Regions from separate parts of the Microbispora sp. NPDC046973 genome, predicted to be linked through region 1. Evidence: predicted binding sites of a transcription regulator. Region 1 holds the regulator's gene; each other region holds the start of a gene.
The links. Region 1 encodes HrcA, which represses chaperone genes, less so after heat shock. Its sites were predicted from a motif close to TTGGCACTCTCNNNNNGAGAGTGCCAA; they were not measured.

Region 1 (6,079 bases):
ACCTGTCGGAGGCCGAGATCGCACACGCGATGGGGATCAGCAAGGGCGCGGTGAAGAGTCACACGGCCCGCGGCATGGCCGCACTACGGATGGCACTGGAGCAGTTCTCATGACCTTCCCGCCCGACGACGAGTACGGCGAGTTGCTCCGCCGTGCCCTGCGCGCGGAGGCGGACTCGGTCGTGCCGTCTCCCGAAGGACTCGAAATCATCCGCGGGCGGATCGACCGGCGCGGTCTGCGCGGCCTGCGGAACATGCTGTGGTGGCGCATCGGAGCGGCCGCCGCTGGGGCTGTGCTCGTGGCGGGCACGGTCGTGATGATCGTCCCCGGTCTCCGGGACCAGGTGGCGCAGTCCACGGGCATCTCCAACGCGGGCGACGAGCAGGTGGACAAGACGGATACCTCGTCGGTGAACCGGCCGCCCAACCAGGCGCCCTCGCGGCCGGTCGTGATCGTGCCCGTCACCCCGAGCCCGTCCCGCGGACGGCCCGTCCCGTCCCCGACGCACAAGGTGGGCGCGACCACCAGGCCGTCGCCGTCGCCGTCCGATCCCTGCGTCACGCCCACTCCCCGGCCCGGGGTGGTGGAGCCCGACCAGGCCCTCCCGCCGACGTGCTCGCCGACGTCGGTGACGCAGCCGCCCGTGGTGACGCCCTCGGCCTCGCGCCGTCCCTCGACGGCTCCGCCCGCGACGTCCGCGCCCCCGGTCACCCCGAGCACGACGCCCACGGAGACGGCCACGCTCGACTCGGCGACCGGGACGCCCTCGCCCTGACCCGGCCCGCCGGTCATCCTGGGGTATGACCGGTGCTCGCCCGATCACCGGGGGTCGCACCGGGAGATCGTCACACGGCCGGAGGGCGTCGCGCCTCCTCGTTGGAATCCTGATCACGCAACTGACAGCGATCAGGATCGAAAGAGGCGAGACATGCCCGAAGTGTGGCGGAAGCGGGTGGGCGCGCTCGGCGCGGCCCTGGCCCTCACCATGACGGCCGCGGTTCCGGCGTCGGCGGCCGTGACGGCGGCGCCGGGAATTTCGACGGTCACCGGGATCCGGCTCTCCCTGCCCGCCCCGTCGGGGCCGCTGCCGGTCGGCACGGTCTCCGTGCGCCTGGTGGACCGGTCGCGTCCCGACCCCTGGGTGGCCGGAGGGCCCTACCGGGAGCTGATGGCGAGCGTGTGGTACCCCGCCACCCGTGCACAGCGGCGCCCGGTGTCCCCCCACCTGCCGCCGCTGGTCGCCGCCGACCTCGACGCCACGTCGGCGCCCGTCCTCCTCGGCGTACGGCCCGGCCAGGTGGACTGGGCGGCGACCCGCACGCACGCCCGCCTGCAGGCGCCCGTACGGCCGAGGGCCGGCGGCTACCCGGTGGTGCTGTACTCACCGGGCTACATGGTCCCGCGTTCGCTGGGCACGCTCGCGGCCGAGGACCTGGCCTCGCGCGGCTACGTGGTCGTCACGGTCGACCACACCTACGAGGTGTCCGCCGTCGAGTTCCCCGGCGGGCGGCTGGAGCGGGCCAAGGCGCGGGCGGACAGCATGGCCGACGCGATGAAGGCCCTCGACGTCAGGGTGGCGGACCTGCGCTTCGTCCTCGACGTGATCAGCACCAGGCACGGCGGGCTGCCCACCTGGCTGTACAAGGCGCTGGACACCACTCGCGTGGGGGCCGTGGGCTTCTCGATGGGCGGCGCGGCGACGGCGGGCCTGATGTACGCCGACCACCGGGTCAAGGCGGGAGTGAACCTCGACGGCTCGCTGCTGGGCGAGGTGGCCGAGCGCGGCCTCGACGGCCCGTTCCTCCAGCTGGCCGCCGACGAGCGGGACGACCCCTCCTGGGAGACGTTCAGGAAGCAGCGCCGGGGCTGGAAGCGCGACCTGCGGCTCGCCGGCGCGCGGCACTACTCCTTCTCCGACCTGCAGGCGCTGGTCCCGCGGATCTCCGATCGCCTGGGCACGCCGTCCGAGATCGTCGGCACCGTCGACCCGGTCCGTTCGGTCACCGCCCAGCGTGCCTACGTGGCCGCGTTCCTCGACCTGCATCTGAAGGGCCGCGAGACTCCCCTGTTCGACGGGCCGAGACCCGCGTTCCCCGAGGTGAGCTTCCTCGGCTAGTCCTCACCAGCGGCCGCAGCGGGACAGCAGGACGGCCGCCGCGGCCACGCCCGCCGTCGAGGTGCGCAGCACCGTCGGCCCCAGCAGGGCCGGCGTGGCTCCCGCGGCCCGCAACGCGGCGATCTCCTCCTCGGTGACGCCGCCCTCCGGGCCGACGACCATCACGATGTCGCCCGGCTCCTCCGGCAGGGGCAGGCGGCTCAGCGGCTCGGCGGCCTCCTCGTGCAGCACGACCGCGAGCGCCGCCGCCGAGACGAGCGAGCCGACCGCCGCGGTCGTGGCCTGCTCGGTCACCTCGGGCAGGTGAAAGCGCCGGGCCTGCTTGGCCGCCTCTCGGGCCGTGCCGCGCCAGCGGGCGAGCGCCTTGGCGGCCCGGTCGCCCTTCCACTGGGTCACGCAACGGGAGGCGGCCCAGGGGACGATCACGTCGACCCCGGCCTCGGTCATCATCTCGACCGCGAGCTCGCCCCGGTCGCCCTTGGGCAGGCCCTGGACGACCACCAGCCTCGGCCGGGGCGGCGGGACCTCGAACCGGCGCAGCACCTCGGCGGTCAGCGAGTCCTTGCCCGCCGCCGTGACCGTGCACTCGGCCACCCGCCCCGCGCCGTCGGTCAGGTCGATCCGCTCCCCCGGCCGCAGGCGGCGTACGGCGGCGGCGTGCCGCCCCTCCGGCCCGTCGAGGACGATCGTGTCCACCGCCTGGCCGGCCGCGTCCGACAGGAACACGGGAACACTCATGCGATCAGCTCAGCGGCCGTTGAAGGCGTCCCGCAGGCGGGAGAAGAAGCCCTGCTGGCCCGGGGAGAACTTGCCGGGCGGCCGCTCCTCCCCGCGCAGCTTCGACAGCTCCCGCAGCAGCTCCTCCTGCTGCGGGTCGAGCTTGGTCGGCGTCTCGACGTTCACGTGGATCAGCAGGTCGCCCCTGCCGGTCTCGTTGAGCCGCTGGACGCCCTTGCCGTACAGGGGGATGACCTGGCCGGCCTGGGTGCCGGGCCGCACGTCGATCTCCTCGGCTCCGTCGAGGGTCTCGATCGTGATCGAGGTGCCGAGCGCGGCCGCGGTCATCGGGATGTGGACCGTACAGTGCAGGTCGTCGCCGCGCCGCTCGAAGATCTGGTGCGGTCGCTCGACGATCTCCAGGAACAGGTCGCCGGGAGGCCCGCCCCCGGGGCCGACCTCGCCCTCGCCGGCGAGCTGGATGTGCGTGCCGTCCTCGACGCCGGCCGGGATCCTGACCTTGATCGTGCGCCGGGTCCTGACCCGTCCCTCGCCCGAGCACTCCATGCAGGGGTGCCGGATGACGCTGCCGTACCCGCCGCACTGGGGGCAGGGACGGGAGGTCATGACCTGGCCGAGGAACGAACGGGTCACCTGCGAGACCTCGCCGCGCCCGTGGCACATGTCGCAGGTGTCGGGGTGGGTGCCGGCCGCCGCCCCGGAGCCCTGGCAGACCTCGCAGACCACGGCGGTGTCGACCACGATCTCGCGGGTCGTGCCGAAGGCCGCCTCAGACAGGTCGAGCTCGACCCTGATGGTGGCGTTCCGGCCCCGGCGGGCGCGGGAGCGGGGCCCCCGCGCGGCGCCCGCCGAGCCGAAGAAGGCGTCCATGATGTCGCTGAACGGGAAGCCCGCGCCGAAGCCGCCGGCCCCGGCCCCCGCGGCGGCACCGCCGAACGGATCGGCGCCCATGTCGTACATGCGGCGCTTGCCCGCGTCGGACAGCACCTCGTACGCCTGGTTGATCTCCTTGAACCGCTCCTGGGTCTCCGGATCGGGGTTGACGTCCGGATGCAACTCGCGGGCGAGACGGCGGTACGCCTTCTTGATCTCTTCCTGGCTGGCGTCGCGCCGTACGCCAAGGGTCGCGTAGTAGTCGTTGGACACTTATGACCCCGCCAGGATCTGGCCGACGTAACGCGCCACCGCGCGCACCGCACCCATCGTCACCGGATAGTCCATTCGTGTCGGGCCCAGCACTCCGAGCCGGGCCAGTTCTCTGTCGCCCGAACCGTATCCCGCGGCCACGATAGAGGTGCCGCGCAGCCCGCTGTAGGGGTTCTCGGATCCGATGCGGACGGTCAGTTCGGACAGCCCGCCGGTCTCCCCCAGCAGGCGGATGAGGACGACCTGCTCCTCCAGCGCCTCCAGCACGTCCCGCAGGCCGATGCTGAAGTCGGCGGCGGCCAGGTTGGCCGTACCGCCGAAGACGATCTTCTCCTCGTGCCGCTCCACGAGCGTCTCGAGCAGCACGGAAAGGATCGTGGCCGCCACCGGCCTGTCCTCGGGAGGCAGGCGTTCGGGAACGTCGGCCACGGTCTCCGGCACCTGGGACAGGCCGCAGCCGTCCAGGCACGCGTTGAGCACGGCCCGCAGGTTCGCGACCCGGTCGTCGGCGATGGCCTCCGGCAGGTCGACCACACGCTGCTCGACCCGCCCGGTGTTCGTGATCAGCACCAGCATGACCCGGCGCTCCGCGAGCGGGACGATCTCCACATGGCGCACCGACGACCTGGTGAGCGAAGGGTACTGCACCACCGCTACCTGCCGGGTGAGCTGCGCGAGCAGCCGCACCGTGCGCATGACGATCTCGTCGAGGTCCACGGCCCCGGCGAGGAAGGTCTCGATGGCCCTGCGCTCCGCGCTCGACAGCGGCTTGATCTGCGACAGCCGGTCGACGAACAGGCGGTATCCCTTGTCCGTCGGCACCCTTCCGGCACTGGTGTGCGGCTGGGTGATGTATCCCTGCTCCTCAAGCGCCGCCATGTCGTTGCGGATCGTCGCCGGGGAGACGCCGAGGTTGTGCCTGTCCGCCAGGGCCTTGGACCCCACCGGCTCGTTGGTGGACACGTAGTCCTCGACGATGGCGCGCAGGACGGCGAGCTTGCGGTCGTCGAGCAATGTGTCACCTCCCTGTGCCTGGAAACACCGACTCTGGCACTCTGTGTTCCCGAGTGCCAAGTGTACGGCTACCACCCCACGTGGTGCGATAACGCAGAGGGCACCAAGACGGCGCAGGGCACCAGGACAAGCGAGCTGCAAATCGACCGCAAGCCGCATGGTCGACTCTTCACCCCATGCACGAGAACCAGACCTCCGCGCCGGCCGGCGTGACCGTGCGGGTGCCCCGTCCGATGCCCCCGGCGCCGCCCGGCGCGACCTTGCGGATGCCGCACCCCTTTCCCCCGCCGTACGCCGGTACCCGGCCGATCCGGCCCCGGCTGCTGTGGATCTTCCTTTCCTGGGCGCTCTTCGTCGTCCTGCTGGTGGCGGGCGTCGGCGGGTTCGCCGGTGGCCTGTTCGCCACGCTCGGCGACGCCGCGCCCGCCACGATCTTCTCCGGCGGGCAGTCGGTGAACGTCGCGCTCGACCCCGCGGACAAGCCGGCGATCTACGCGGCCGTCGACCAGCCCACCGACGTCAGGTGCCGGCTCGGCGACGGCGCCGACGCGCGGGTGCGGCTGACCCGGCCGGCCGTCTCCCAGACCGTCACGCTGAACGGCACGACCTGGGAGCTGCTATTCGAGGCCGGCGTCCCGGAGGCGGGCACCTACCCGCTCGCCTGCGAGGGCGACGGGGCGCGGTTCGGCGTCGGCAAGCAGCTCACCGGCGGCATGCTGGTGGGCGGCGCCGTCGCGCTGCTGGCGCTGCCCACCGTCGGTTTCCTGGCCGCGCTGATCGTGACGATCGTCGTGCTCGCGCGCCGCTCCGCGGCCCGCCGTCGCATGGCGTGATTTGCTAGCGTTCCCCGCATGTACGGGCGGGACGTGCTTTCCGGAGACTGGCGGCGGCCACGGCGGGGGCAGATCCCCGAGATCCCGGCCGAGCCCGACCTCGTGGTCGAGGACGCCGAGGGCCGCTTCTGCGGCGCCGTGGTGGCCTGCGACAAGGAGGCCGTGACGCTGGAGGACCGGTTCGGCAGGCGGCGGGTGTTCCCGCTGACGCCCGCCGGATTCCTCCTCGAAG
Region 2 (6,079 bases), on a different contig from region 1:
CGTGCTCGGTCTGGTCCTCGACTGCCCGGAGTGCGGCGAACAGCACTACTTCGACTGGGACCTGCTGCGCGGCAACCTGCGCCAGATGATCGACAACGGCCGGCCGCAGGTCCACGAGCCGGCCTACCAGCCCGACCCGGCCGACTACGTCAGCTGGGAGTACGCCCGGGGTTACGTGGACGGCGTGATCGACACGGAGGAGAGCCGCTGACTGTCCACGTCGGCCACGAGCGCGCCGAGCAACCGGACGGCGGCGTCCGTGCCGCCGACCGGCTCGCGGCGGGCGAGCGCGTCGAGGACGGCGTCCGTCCGCAGTACTTCGCCCTCCACGTCGGCATCGCCGTACGACCCGAGGTGGCGAGCCGTACGACGACGTTTCGTGGTCACGCAATCGACTCCAGCTCGGCCAGCTGCCTGAGCCTGGCGAGCGCACGATGCTGCGCGACCCGGACGGCACCTGGTGACATGCCGAGTACATTACCCGTCTCCTCGGCGGACAGGCCCGAGACCACCCGCAGAATGAGGAGCTCGCGTTGCGTGTCCGGGAGCCGGGCGAGCAGGTCGCGGGCGTGCTGCGCCTCGATGTAGCGCACCACCGTCTCCTCCGGCCCGGGGCCCTCGTCGGGTCCGTCCGGCAGGTCCTGCGTCGGCACGGCCGAGCGGACCGAGCTGCGCAGGGCGTCGGCCACCTTGTGGGAGGCGATGCCGAAGACGAACGAGGCGAACGGGCGGCCCATGTCGCGGTAGCGCGGCAGCGCCGACAGCACCGCGATGCACACCTCCTGGGCCACGTCGTCGGCGATGTGGTACTGACCGGACACCCTGCCCAGTCGAGCCCTGCAGTAGCGGACCACCATCGGGCGCAGATGTCCCAGCAGTGATTCGATCGCGGTGCGATCTCCCTGTACGGCAAGGCTGGTCAGTTCCCTGAGGTCGGGCTCATCCGATCTCGTCGCAAGCCTTACCCCAGTTGCGGCGTCGGCGACGCATCCCTCGGTCACGTTAGGCATGATGCCCGTCGCGATCGTTCATGTCGTCATGGTTAACGGCTACGGATTGGTCACATTGACGCGTCGATAACGTTCCGTAATCAACTGATCACTCGTCCGTTGGAACATTCCAACCGGAATGCCCAAAACGAGGGATATACGCCTGACGGCTTGACACGGAAAAAGAAGCATGCGGGTCGTTCGCATTGCCCGCGAACCGGCTTCGCCTCCGTCGGCCGCTCCGCGTACGGGACGGGCGGGGCCGGAAAAGCATGCGCCCCGCGGTCCACCCTTGCGGGCGGGCGCGGGGCGCGATGCGCGGAAGGCGCGGGATCAGTGGCCGTGACCGTGGCCGTGGCCGTGACCGCCGTTGGCGGCCGGAGCCTCCTCCTCGGGCTTGTCCACGACGAGGGCCTCGGTGGTGAGCAGCATGCCGGCGATGGACGCGGCGTTCTGCACGGCCGAGCGGGTCACCTTGACGGGGTCGATGACGCCCTGGCCCACCAGGTCGCCGTACTCGCCGGTGGCGGCGTTGAGGCCCTCACCGGCGTTCATCGCGGCGATCTTGGTGGTGACGACGTAGCCCTCCATGCCCGCGTTCTCGGCGATCCAGCGGGCGGGCTCGATCAGCGCCTTGCGGACGATCGAGACACCGGTGGCCTCGTCGCCGGTCAGGCCCAGGTCGTCGAGCTCCTTGGACACGTGCACGAGCGCGGAGCCACCGCCGGAGACGATGCCCTCCTCGATCGCGGCGCGGGTCGCGGAGATCGCGTCCTCGAGGCGGTGCTTCTTCTCCTTGAGCTCCACCTCGGTGGCGGCGCCGACACGCAGCACGCACACACCGCCGGCCAGCTTCGCGAGACGCTCCTGGAGCTTCTCGCGGTCCCAGTCGGAGTCGGACTGCTCGATGGCGACCTTGATCTCGCGGACGCGGTCCTCGATCGCCTGGGCGTCGCCGGCACCGTCCACGATCGTGGTGGTGTCCTTGTTGACCACGACGCGGCGGGCCGTGCCGAGCACCTCGAGGCCGACGTGCTCCAGCTTGAGGCCGACCTCCTCGCTGACGACCTGGCCGCCGGTGAGGATGGCGATGTCCTGCAGCATCGCCTTGCGACGGTCGCCGAAGCCGGGGGCCTTGACGGCGACGGAGGTGAAGGTGCCGCGGATCTTGTTGGTCACCAGGACGGCCAGGGCCTCGCCCTCGACGTCCTCGGCGATGACCAGCAGCTGGCGCTTGCTCTGGGCGACCTTCTCCAGCAGCGGCAGGAAGTCCGCGATGGAGGAGATCTTGCCCTGGGTGATGAGGATGTAGGGGTCCTCGAGGACCGCCTCCATGCGCTCGGAGTCGGTCACCATGTAGTGCGACAGGTAGCCCTTGTCGAACTGGAGGCCCTCGGTGAACTCCAGCTCCAGGCCCATCGCGTTGGACTCCTCGACGGTGATGACACCGTCCTTGCCCACCTTGTCGAACGCCTCGGCGATCAGGCCGCCGATCTTCGCGTCCTGCGCGGAGATCGTCGCGACGTTGGCGATCTCCTTCTTGTCCTCGACGTGGCGGGCGCTGCCGAGCAGCCGCTCGCTGACGGCCTGCGCGGCCTTGTCGATGCCGCGCTTGAGGCCGAGCGGCTGCGCGCCGGCGGCCACGTTGCGCAGGCCCTCGCGGACCATGGCCTGGGCCAGGACGGTCGCGGTGGTGGTGCCGTCACCCGCGATGTCGTTGGTCTTGGTCGCCACTTCCTTGGCGAGCTGGGCGCCAAGGTTCTCGTACGGCTTGTCCAGCTCGACCTCGCGAGCGATGGTCACACCGTCGTTCGTGATCGTCGGGGCACCGAACTTCTTGTCGATGACGACGTTGCGGCCACGGGGGCCGAGCGTCACCTTGACGGCGTCGGCGAGAGCGTTCACACCACGCTCGAGAGCGCGCCGCGCGTCCTCTTCGAACTCCAGGATCTTCGGCATTCAGGTCTCCTTGTGAGCGCGCGGAGCCCCGGGCACGTGGTCCCGGGGCTCCACAAGCCGGCGCGGCCTACTTCTCGATGATGGCGAGCACGTCGCGGGCCGAGAGCACCAGGTACTCCTCGCCGCCGTACTTGACCTCGGTGCCGCCGTACTTGCTGTAGAGGACGACGTCGCCCTCCTTGACGTCGAGCGGAATGCGCTTCTCGCCGTCCTCGTCCCAGTTGCCCGGACCCACAGCGAGGACACGGCCCTCCTGCGGCTTCTCCTTGGCGGTGTCCGGGATGACCAGGCCGGAGGCGGTGGTCTGCTCGGCCTCAAGCGGCTGGACCACGATGCGGTCGCCAAGCGGCTTAACGGGAACCTTGGTGGCGGTCGTCACGATCGGACCTCCCCTTCAGATTGCGATGAATGAGCTGAAGAGGCGACCAGCGGCCTGCCGTCGCGGGTGTCAGACCTGTCTCGTCGCTGTTGGCACTCTCGATGGGAGAGTGCCAACACGAAACAGTATGCAAGTGGCGCGTGACAGTCAACACGAACCGGCATCGCAGGTCAGACGCATCTCGCGGCAACGCGCCCGAGATCAGTCGTTCAGCCGTCCGCCGCGCCGGCGTCACCGCCGCCCCTTCCGCCGGACCGGCGCCTCCTCCGGGGACGGTCAGGCGCGCGAGGCGTACGAGCCGGAGCGGACGTCGTCGACGATGCCGGGGCGGCTCGGCTGCCAGCCGAGGACCTTCCTGGCGAGGTCGCCGCTCACCACCTGGCTCAGGGCCAGCCCCTCGGCGAACGGGCGGCCGAGCGCCTCGCTCGCCTCGTCGATCGGCCACGGCACGGCCTTCCCCGTACGGCCCGCGGCCGCCGCCACGTCGGCGACGCTCACCGCCTCCTCGGCGACGGCGTGGAAGAGGCTCCCCGGCGCCGCCCGCTCGATCGCGAGCACGAGCAGGTCCGCCAGGTCGTCGACGTGCACGGTCGCCCAGGTCGGCACCGGGCCGCCCGCGTGGACGTACCGGCCGTCCTCCTGCCCCGGGGCGGTGAGCACCGTGGGGATGCCGGCGCCCCGGCCGTACACGACGCCGGGCCTGACGACCACGCCGCCCGCGTCCAGCACCAGCTTTTCCACCCGCGGCCGGTAGCGGGAGGCCGTGATGGGGTTGACCGGCGCGTCCTCGCCCGCCGCCTCGGTCGTGGTGCCGAGCACCCAGACGCCGCTGGTGTAGACGAGCCGGGCGCCCCCTCCGGCCAGCGCCTCGATCGCCGCGACGTCCACCTCCTCGTCCCCGGTGGGGTTGGCGGCGTGCACGACGACGTCGATGTCCGGCGTCACCGCCTTCTTCAGGGTCTCGGGTTCGTGGAGGTCGCCGTGGCGCACCTCACCCGGTACGGCGGTGTCGCGGGCCCTCGGCCGGGCGAGCGCGACCACCTCGTGGCCGCGTTCGCCGAGGCGCTCCGCCAGCGCCGAACCGATGTACCCCGTCGCGCCGAGCACCAGGACCTTCATCTTTTCCACCTCGAACACTTCGATGCTTGACTGTTCGACGCAGAAGCTAGCGCATCCCCTGCTTACATTTCAACGTCGAAGCGTCGGTTACCATGACCTGTGGAGGAGGAGCGGCGAGGAGGACCCAGGCCGCGCGCGCTATGAACGACACCCTCACGAACGAACCCCTCACGAAGGACACCGCCGGCAACGACGCCGTCGACCAGATCCTCGGCCAGTGGGCCCGGGTGCGCCCGGACGTGGACTGCTCGGCGATGGGAGTGGCCGGGCGGATCTCCCGCGCGTCGCGCCTGCTGGAGAAGGGCATCAAGGAGTACTTCGCCGGACACGACCTCGAACCGTGGGAGTTCGACGTGCTCGCGACCCTCTTCCGGTCCAACCCCGATCACCGGCTCTGCATGAGCGATCTCGCCACGGCCGCGATGGTCAGCTCCGCGGCGCTCACCAACCGGGTGGACCGCCTCGTCGCCAGAGGCCTGGTGCACCGGGAGGTCTCGCCGTCCAACCGCCGCATGGTCCTGATCACCCTCACCGACGAGGGCCGGGCTGTGGTCGACGCCCTGCTGGAGGGTCACGTGGCCAACGAGGACCGGCTGCTGTCCGGCCTCACCGGCGAGGACCGGGCCCAGCTGTCCGGACTGCTCTGCAAGCTGCTCACCTCGCTCGGCGACGTCGGCTCCTGCTGACCGCGGGGCCGACGTGCGCGCCGGGCAGGCGGTAGCGTCGCGGGCGTGGACCTGGACGCCTTCCGCACGCTGCTCACGCCCGCCGGGCGCGGGGCCCTGGACGAGGCCGTGAAGATACTCGCCGACGGCGCCGACCCCGTGGCCGCCGCGAGCGCGCTGCGCCGCAACCACCCGGCGGATCTGGCGGCGGCGGCGCTCACCCAGGCGTCGCTGCGACGGCGGGCCGAGGCCAAGTTCGGCCCCGACGCCGCGGTCATGTACTTCACCCCCCACGGGCTTGAGCAGGCCACGCGCCCCGAGGTCGCCGCACACCGCGCAACCAGAATCCGGGCTGCCGGAGAACCGGACGGCGGCCCTGCCGTGCTGGACGTCTGCTGCGGGATCGGTGGGGACCTGCTCGCGCTGGCGAGGGCGGGCTGCCGGGTGGACGCCCTGGACCTCGACCCGCTGACCGTGGAGATCGCCCGCGCCAACGCGGCGGCGCTCGGCCTGTCCTCCCTGGCCGGCGTCCGCACGGGCGACGCCGCGCTGGCCGACCCCGGCCGCTACGGCCTGCTGTTCGCCGACCCCGCCAGAAGGGGGGCGAGGGGACGGACCTTCGACCCGATGGCGTACTCCCCCACGTGGCCGGTCGTGCTCGACCTGGTGGCCCGCGCCCCGGCGGCCTGTCTGAAGGTGGCCCCCGGCATCCCGTACGAGTTCATCCCGGAGGGCGCCGAGGCCGAGTGGGTGTCGTACCGCGGCGAGGTGAAGGAGGCCGCGATCTGGACCGGGATGGGGGCCGGCGGCCGGCGCGCCACCCTGCTGCCGTCCGGGGCCACGCTCACGGCGTCCGGCGCGGAGGCGGAGACCGGGCCGGTGAGCCGTTACCTCTACGAGCCCGACGGCGCCGCGGTGCGGGCCCACCTTGTGGCCGAGGTCGCCGCCCTCGTGTCGGGCCGCCTCCT
Region 3 (6,079 bases), on a different contig from region 1:
CGTCCCGTCCGTGTTGCGGTTCTGGCTGGAAGCGGCGGAGAACACCGACAGGCACGACGACGCCGGCAAGGTCGTGGCCCTGATCGAGCGCGATCCCGAGGCGCTGCTCCTCGCCGAGATCGACGGCCGCCTGGTCGGCACGCTCATCGCCGGATGGGACGGCTGGCGCGCCCACCTCTACCGGCTCGCCGTGGACCCCGCCCACCGGCGCATGGGTATCGGATCGCGGCTGATCCAGGCCGCCGAGGAGCGGTTCAGGAAGTTCGGCGCGTTCCGCGCGGACGCGATGGTCCTGCACGACAACGCCCTGGCGCACCACGCGTGGACGGCGGCGGGATACGCGATGCAGACCGACTGCGCCCGCTGGGTCAGGCGCCTCACCTGAGTCGCACAACGGGAAAGGGCGGCTCCCCCGAGGGGGAACCGCCCTTCCGTTGAGACGAAGCAGGCAGATGGATCAGAAGTCCATGTCGCCGCCGCCGGGCATGGCGGGGGCCTTCTCCTTCTCGGGCTTCTCGGCGATGACGGCCTCGGTGGTCAGGAACAGCGCCGCGATGGACGCCGCGTTCTGCAGCGCCGAGCGGGTGACCTTCGCCGGGTCGATGATGCCGGACTCGAACATGTTGACGTACTCGCCGGTCGCGGCGTTGAGGCCCTCACCAGCCGGGAGGTTGCGGACCTTCTCCACTACGACGCCGCCCTCGAGGCCGGCGTTGACGGCGATCTGCTTCAGCGGCTCCTCGAGAGCCTTGCGGACGATCGCGGCACCGGTGGCCTCGTCGCCGTTGACCTCGAGCTTGTCGAACGCGTTGGCGCCGGCCTGCAGCAGGGCCACGCCACCGCCGGGGACGATGCCCTCCTCGACCGCGGCCTTGGCGTTGCGGACGGCGTCCTCGATGCGGTGCTTGCGCTCCTTGAGCTCGACCTCGGTAGCCGCGCCGGCCTTGATGACGGCGACGCCGCCGGCCAGCTTGGCGAGGCGCTCCTGGAGCTTCTCGCGGTCGTAGTCGGAGTCGGTGCGCTCGATCTCGGCGCGGATCTCGTTGACCCGGCCGGCGATCTGCTCGGCGTCACCGGCGCCGTCGACGATCGTGGTCTCGTCCTTGGTGACGACGACCTTGCGGGCGCGGCCGAGCAGGTCGAGGGTGGCGTTCTCGAGCTTGAGGCCGACCTCCTCGGAGATGACCTGGCCACCGGTGAGGATGGCGATGTCGCCCAGCATGGCCTTGCGGCGGTCGCCGAAGCCCGGAGCCTTGACTGCCACGGACTTGAACAGGCCGCGGATCTTGTTGACGACCAGGGTGGCCAGGGCCTCGCCCTCGACGTCCTCGGCGATGATGACCAGCGGCTTGCCGGACTGCACGACCTTGTCGAGCAGCGGCAGCAGGTCCTTGTTCGCCGAGACCTTGGAGTTGACGATCAGGATGTACGGGTCCTCGAAGACCGCCTCCATGCGCTCGGGGTCGGTCACGAAGTAGCCGGACACGTAGCCCTTGTCGAAGCGCATGCCCTCGGTGAGCTCCAGCTCCAGGCCGAAGGTGTTGCTCTCCTCGACGGTGATGACGCCTTCCTTGCCCACCTTGTCCATCGCCTCGGCGATGAGGGCGCCGATCTCGGTGTCGGCGGCGGAGATGGAGGCGGTGGAGGCGATCTGCTCCTTGGTCTCCACGTCCTTGGCGAGCTTCGACAGCTCCTCGCTGACGCGCTCGACGGCGGCCTCGATGCCCTTCTTCAGCGCCATCGGGTTGGCGCCGGCGGCCACGTTGCGCAGACCCTCGCGGACCAGCGCCTGGGCGAGCACGGTGGCCGTCGTGGTGCCGTCACCGGCGACGTCGTCGGTCTTCTTCGCGACTTCCTTGACCAGCTCGGCGCCGATCTTCTCCCACGGGTCCTCGAGCTCGATCTCCTTCGCGATGGAGACACCGTCGTTGGTGATCGTGGGGGCGCCCCACTTCTTCTCCAGCACGACGTTGCGGCCCTTGGGGCCGAGGGTCACCTTCACGGCGTCGGCGAGCTGGTTCATACCGCGCTCGAGACCGCGCCGGGCGTCCTCGTCAAACGCGATCATCTTGGCTGCCATTAGGCTAGACCTCCCAGTAGCAGGGTGTCTTCAACGGACCGAGCCGACGCCCGCGACGGCTTGGACCCGCTATCCCTGCGCGGGCCCCATCGCCCCGATCCCGGTTGTTGTCACTCTCGACCTCAGAGTGCCAAACAAGTATTTAGCACTCTCCCCCTGAGAGTGCAAGCGGAAGCCGTGCTGACCAGCTTGGACGGCATGTCCAGAACAGCGCGAAGCGGGCGACACCAAGCAAGCCGCCGGGGCGCGCCGGCGTCTGGACCGAGGAACGCGCGCAGCGAGGCACGAGCGAGCACGTGACGAGGGAAGACAACGGATAAGAGCGCCTCGGCGAGCGCAGCGGGCGACACCGAGCAAGCCGTCGGGGCGCGCCGGTGTCTGGACCGAGGAACGCGCGCAGCGAGGCACGAGCGAGCACGTGACGAGGGCTGTGCTCCCGGCGCGCCTCCGGCACGACCCCGCGGATAAGAGCGCCTCGGCGAGCGCAGCGGGGAACACGACGGAGGGCCCGGCGCGCGGATCCGCGCGCCGGGCCCTCCAAGGTCGATGACGGGATCAGACGGCCCGTACGGCCTCCGCCTGCGGGCCCTTCTGACCCTGCGTGATGTCGAACTCAACCCGCTGACCCTGCTCGAGGGCCTTGTAGCCGTCCATCAGGATTGCCGAGTAATGGACGAACACGTCCTTACCACCGTCTACCGCGATGAAGCCGTAGCCCTTGTCCGCGTTAAACCATTTGACGGTGCCCTGCGCCACTTCCGACTCCTCTTGCTGGGCTGGGGACCACACCCAAGAAGCCCCCGGTTTTGTCGATCGTCCTCGACCATACCCGTGTCAAGGCGTAGGACAACAGAGTCAATCCGCAAACTACTACTTGGCGTTCGCTCAAAGCAGGATCGGAGAATATTCACTTTGCTGTTGAATAGTTGAGAGCTGCACCATTTGCCATGCCATCGCATGCTTCTTCATCCGATAGAAGTGCATGTCAGGTGCTCGACTCCCGGCGCGGCGGCTCAGCCTCCGGCTACGGCGGGGATGACCGAAATCTGCACCCCGTCCGGCGTGGCGGTGTCCAGACCGTCGGCAAATCGGACGTCCTCTTCCCCGACGTAGACGTTGACAAAACGCCGAATCTTACCCGTTTCGTCCAGGATGCGCCCGCCGATGCCGGGGTAGTCCGCGTCCAGCTTCTGCAGGACCTCGCGGAGCGTTCCCCCCTCCCCGCTCACCTCCGCGGCTCCGTTGGTGTACGTCCGGAGAATCGTCGGAATCCGCACGGAAACGCTCATTGTTCGCTCGCTTTCGTTACTGCCGATGGGCCTTTTGAAACGCTTTCAGTTGGCGAATGCCGTACGGAAGGCGTCGAGAGAGGGACGGATGACGGCGGCGGGACGGGCGTGCTCGGCCACCGCGTCGAGCGTCTTGAGCCCGTCGCCGGTGTTCAGCACCACGGTCTCGGCGTCGGGGTCGAGGCGGCCCTCGCGCACCAGCTTGCGCAGCACACCGACCGTGACACCGCCCGCGGTCTCGGCGAAGACGCCCTCGGTCCTGGCCAGCAGGCGGATCGCCTCGACCACTTCCTGGTCGTTCACGTCCTCCACCGCGCCGCCCGTCCGGCGCGCGATGTCGAGCACGTACGGCCCGTCCGCCGGGTTGCCGATGGCCAGGGACTTGGCGATGGTGTCGGGCCGCACCGGCTGCACCACGTCCTGCCCGGCCTTGTACGCCCGGGAGACCGGCGAGCAGCCCTCGGCCTGCGCCCCGAAGATCCGGTAGGGACGCTCCTCGACCAGCCCCAGCTTGATCAGCTCACGGAAACCCTTGTCGATCTTGGTGAGCTGGGAGCCGGACGCCACCGGGATGACGATCTGGTCGGGCAGCCGCCAGCCGAGCTGCTCGGCGATCTCGTACGCCAGCGTCTTGGAGCCCTCGGCATAGAAGGGCCGGAGGTTGACGTTGACGAAGCCCCACTTCTCACCCAGCTCGTCACCGATGAGCTCGGAGCAGAAGCGGTTGACCTCGTCGTAGTTGCCGTCGATGGCGACCAGGCGGCCGCCGTACACGGCGGCCATGGTGACCTTGGCCGGCTCCAGGTCGGCGGGGATGAACACGCAGGACTCCAGCCCGGCCCGCGCGGCGGCCGCGCTCACCGCGCCGGCGAGGTTGCCGGTGGAGGAGCACGACAGGGTGTGGAAGCCGAAGTTGCGCGCGGCCTCCAGCGCGATCGCGACGACCCGGTCCTTGAAGGAGTGGGTCGGGTTGCCGGAGTCGTCCTTGACGTGAAGCGACCGCAGGCCCAGCTCGGCCGCCAGCCTGTCGGCCTTAACGAGCTTGGTCCAGCCGGGCTGGAGGTTGGGCTTGGCCGTCACGCCGGGGGGAACGGGGAGCAGGGAGCGGTACCGCCAGATGTTCGCCGGGCCGGATTCGATGTCCTCCCGGCGGATCTCGCCGAAGTCGTACGCCACCTCAAGGGGGCCGAAACACTCCGTACAGGCGAAGATCGGGCCGAGGTCGTAAAGAGCGCCGCATTCGCGACACGAAAGACCGGTGGCGGGGCCGAACTCGACGGTGTTCGCGGCAGTGCTGGTGTGCGCCATGAAGCGAGGCCTTTCCCTCATCTTCGCTCGCGACCACCCTGGCCGCGAGCCGGAATTGGCACCTGTCCCGGCCGGGCCTCGTGGGGCACGAGTTCGACACCGGGGAGGTTGCCGGGGCTTCGCAGGGCCGGTCCCTCCACCCCTCTGGATGAGCATGTTCAGTTGTAGGACCTTCCGAGGAAGGTCCCTAGCACTGTACCCCGGCGTCCCCGGTGTCCGTTCCGTCGTCTCGCATGGCGAGACGATTCGTATCAGCCGTAGGCCTCGCCGAGGGCACTTTGCACGTACTTGCGCGCCTGGTGGATACGCGACTTGACCGTCCCGAGGGGGATCTTCAGCTGCTCGGCGACCTCCGCGTAGTCGAGCTGGCAGATGTCGCGCAGCACGAGCGCCTGGGCGAGGTCGGGCCGCTCGGCCTCCAGCGCCTCCATCGCGTCGAGCAGGTCGAGCCGCGACCCGGCGATGACGCTCACCCGCCGGGGATCGGGCCGCTGCTCGGGCAGCTCCTCCGCCTGCTCCGACGAGCGCCGCTTGAGCGTTCGGTAGGTGGTCCTGGCGCAGTTCACGGTCACGATGTGCAGCCAGGTGCTGAACTTGGCCCGCCCCTCGAACCTCGCGATGTTGCGCGCCACGGCGAGCAGCGTGTCCTGCGCGGCCTCCTCGGCGTCCTGCCGATACGGTAGAAGCCGCTCACAGTGCCGCAGCACGTCGGGCTCGATGCGCCGCAGCAGTTCGCCGAGCGCGCGATGGTCCCCCTGGGCAGCCGATCGGGCCAGGTCCTCGGTCGTGTCGTCCAGTGCCATGCCGTATCCAGCCCTCCCGCGATCGGTTGACATCCTATTGACGGAGGTCGGCTTTTATTAATCTTCCGGCATGCGCGCCCGCTCTGATCGAGGGAACCCCAAGATGAGCAGCACCGTTCTGATCGCGTCCAACCGGGGCCCGGTGTCCTTCACGCTGTCGGACGACGGCGGCCTGACCATGCGCAGGGGCGGCGGCGGGCTCGTCTCCGGCCTGTCCGAGGTGGTCAAAGACACCGACGTCCTGTGGGTCTGCGCGGCCCTGTCGGACGGCGACCGGGGCGCGGTGCGCCAGGCGCCCGGCGGGCGGCTCGACCGGGCCTTCGAGACGGGGCCCATCCGCATGCTGGACATCCCGCCCGCGGTCTTCCACCGGGCCTACAACGCCGTGGCCAACTCGACCCTCTGGTTCGTCAACCACCTGCTCTACAACACGCCCTTCTCCCCCGAGTTCGGCACCCGGTTTCACCGCGAGTGGGAGTCGTACCGCACGTACAACGGCGCCTTCGCGCTGGCCCTGGCCGAGGAGGCGGCGCACCGGGCGCGCGTCATGGTGCAGGACTACCACCTGACGCTGACCCCGGCGATGCTCCGGGTCGAGC

Region 2: groES (co-chaperone GroES) is a predicted target of HrcA. The motif match lies at 3,417-3,443, and genes of this name have one in related genera.
Region 3: groL (chaperonin GroEL) is a predicted target of HrcA. The motif match lies at 2,223-2,249, and genes of this name have one in related genera.

What each region holds. Positions count from the first base shown of each region.
Region 1 covers NZ_JBEYWQ010000022.1:40,165-46,243, forward strand. Annotated here, with positions in the region: gene ABZ860_RS31615 (SigE family RNA polymerase sigma factor) at 1-113, shown strand, start outside; gene ABZ860_RS31620 (hypothetical protein) at 110-775, shown strand; gene ABZ860_RS31625 (lipase) at 929-2,116, shown strand; gene ABZ860_RS31630 (16S rRNA (uracil(1498)-N(3))-methyltransferase) at 2,120-2,854, opposite strand; gene dnaJ (molecular chaperone DnaJ) at 2,864-4,000, opposite strand; gene hrcA (heat-inducible transcriptional repressor HrcA) at 4,001-5,014, opposite strand; gene ABZ860_RS31645 (hypothetical protein) at 5,191-5,847, shown strand; gene ABZ860_RS31650 (DUF3097 domain-containing protein) at 5,866-6,079, shown strand, end outside.
Region 2 covers NZ_JBEYWQ010000003.1:61,252-67,330, reverse strand. Annotated here, with positions in the region: gene ABZ860_RS07545 (DUF5319 domain-containing protein) at 1-211, shown strand, start outside; gene ABZ860_RS07540 (anti-sigma-D factor RsdA) at 172-387, opposite strand; gene ABZ860_RS07535 (sigma-70 family RNA polymerase sigma factor) at 384-1,010, opposite strand; gene groL (chaperonin GroEL) at 1,323-2,948, opposite strand; gene groES (co-chaperone GroES) at 3,016-3,330, opposite strand; gene ABZ860_RS07520 (NAD-dependent epimerase/dehydratase family protein) at 3,604-4,446, opposite strand; gene ABZ860_RS07515 (MarR family transcriptional regulator) at 4,587-5,132, shown strand; gene ABZ860_RS07510 (methyltransferase domain-containing protein) at 5,178-6,079, shown strand, end outside.
Region 3 covers NZ_JBEYWQ010000020.1:134,248-140,326, forward strand. Annotated here, with positions in the region: gene ABZ860_RS30460 (GNAT family N-acetyltransferase) at 1-385, shown strand, start outside; gene groL (chaperonin GroEL) at 458-2,080, opposite strand; gene ABZ860_RS30470 (cold-shock protein) at 2,636-2,836, opposite strand; gene ABZ860_RS30475 (MoaD/ThiS family protein) at 3,094-3,369, opposite strand; gene thrC (threonine synthase) at 3,415-4,677, opposite strand; SAM riboswitch class I at 4,692-4,832, opposite strand; gene ABZ860_RS30485 (sigma-70 family RNA polymerase sigma factor) at 4,929-5,480, opposite strand; gene ABZ860_RS30490 (trehalose-6-phosphate synthase) at 5,584-6,079, shown strand, end outside.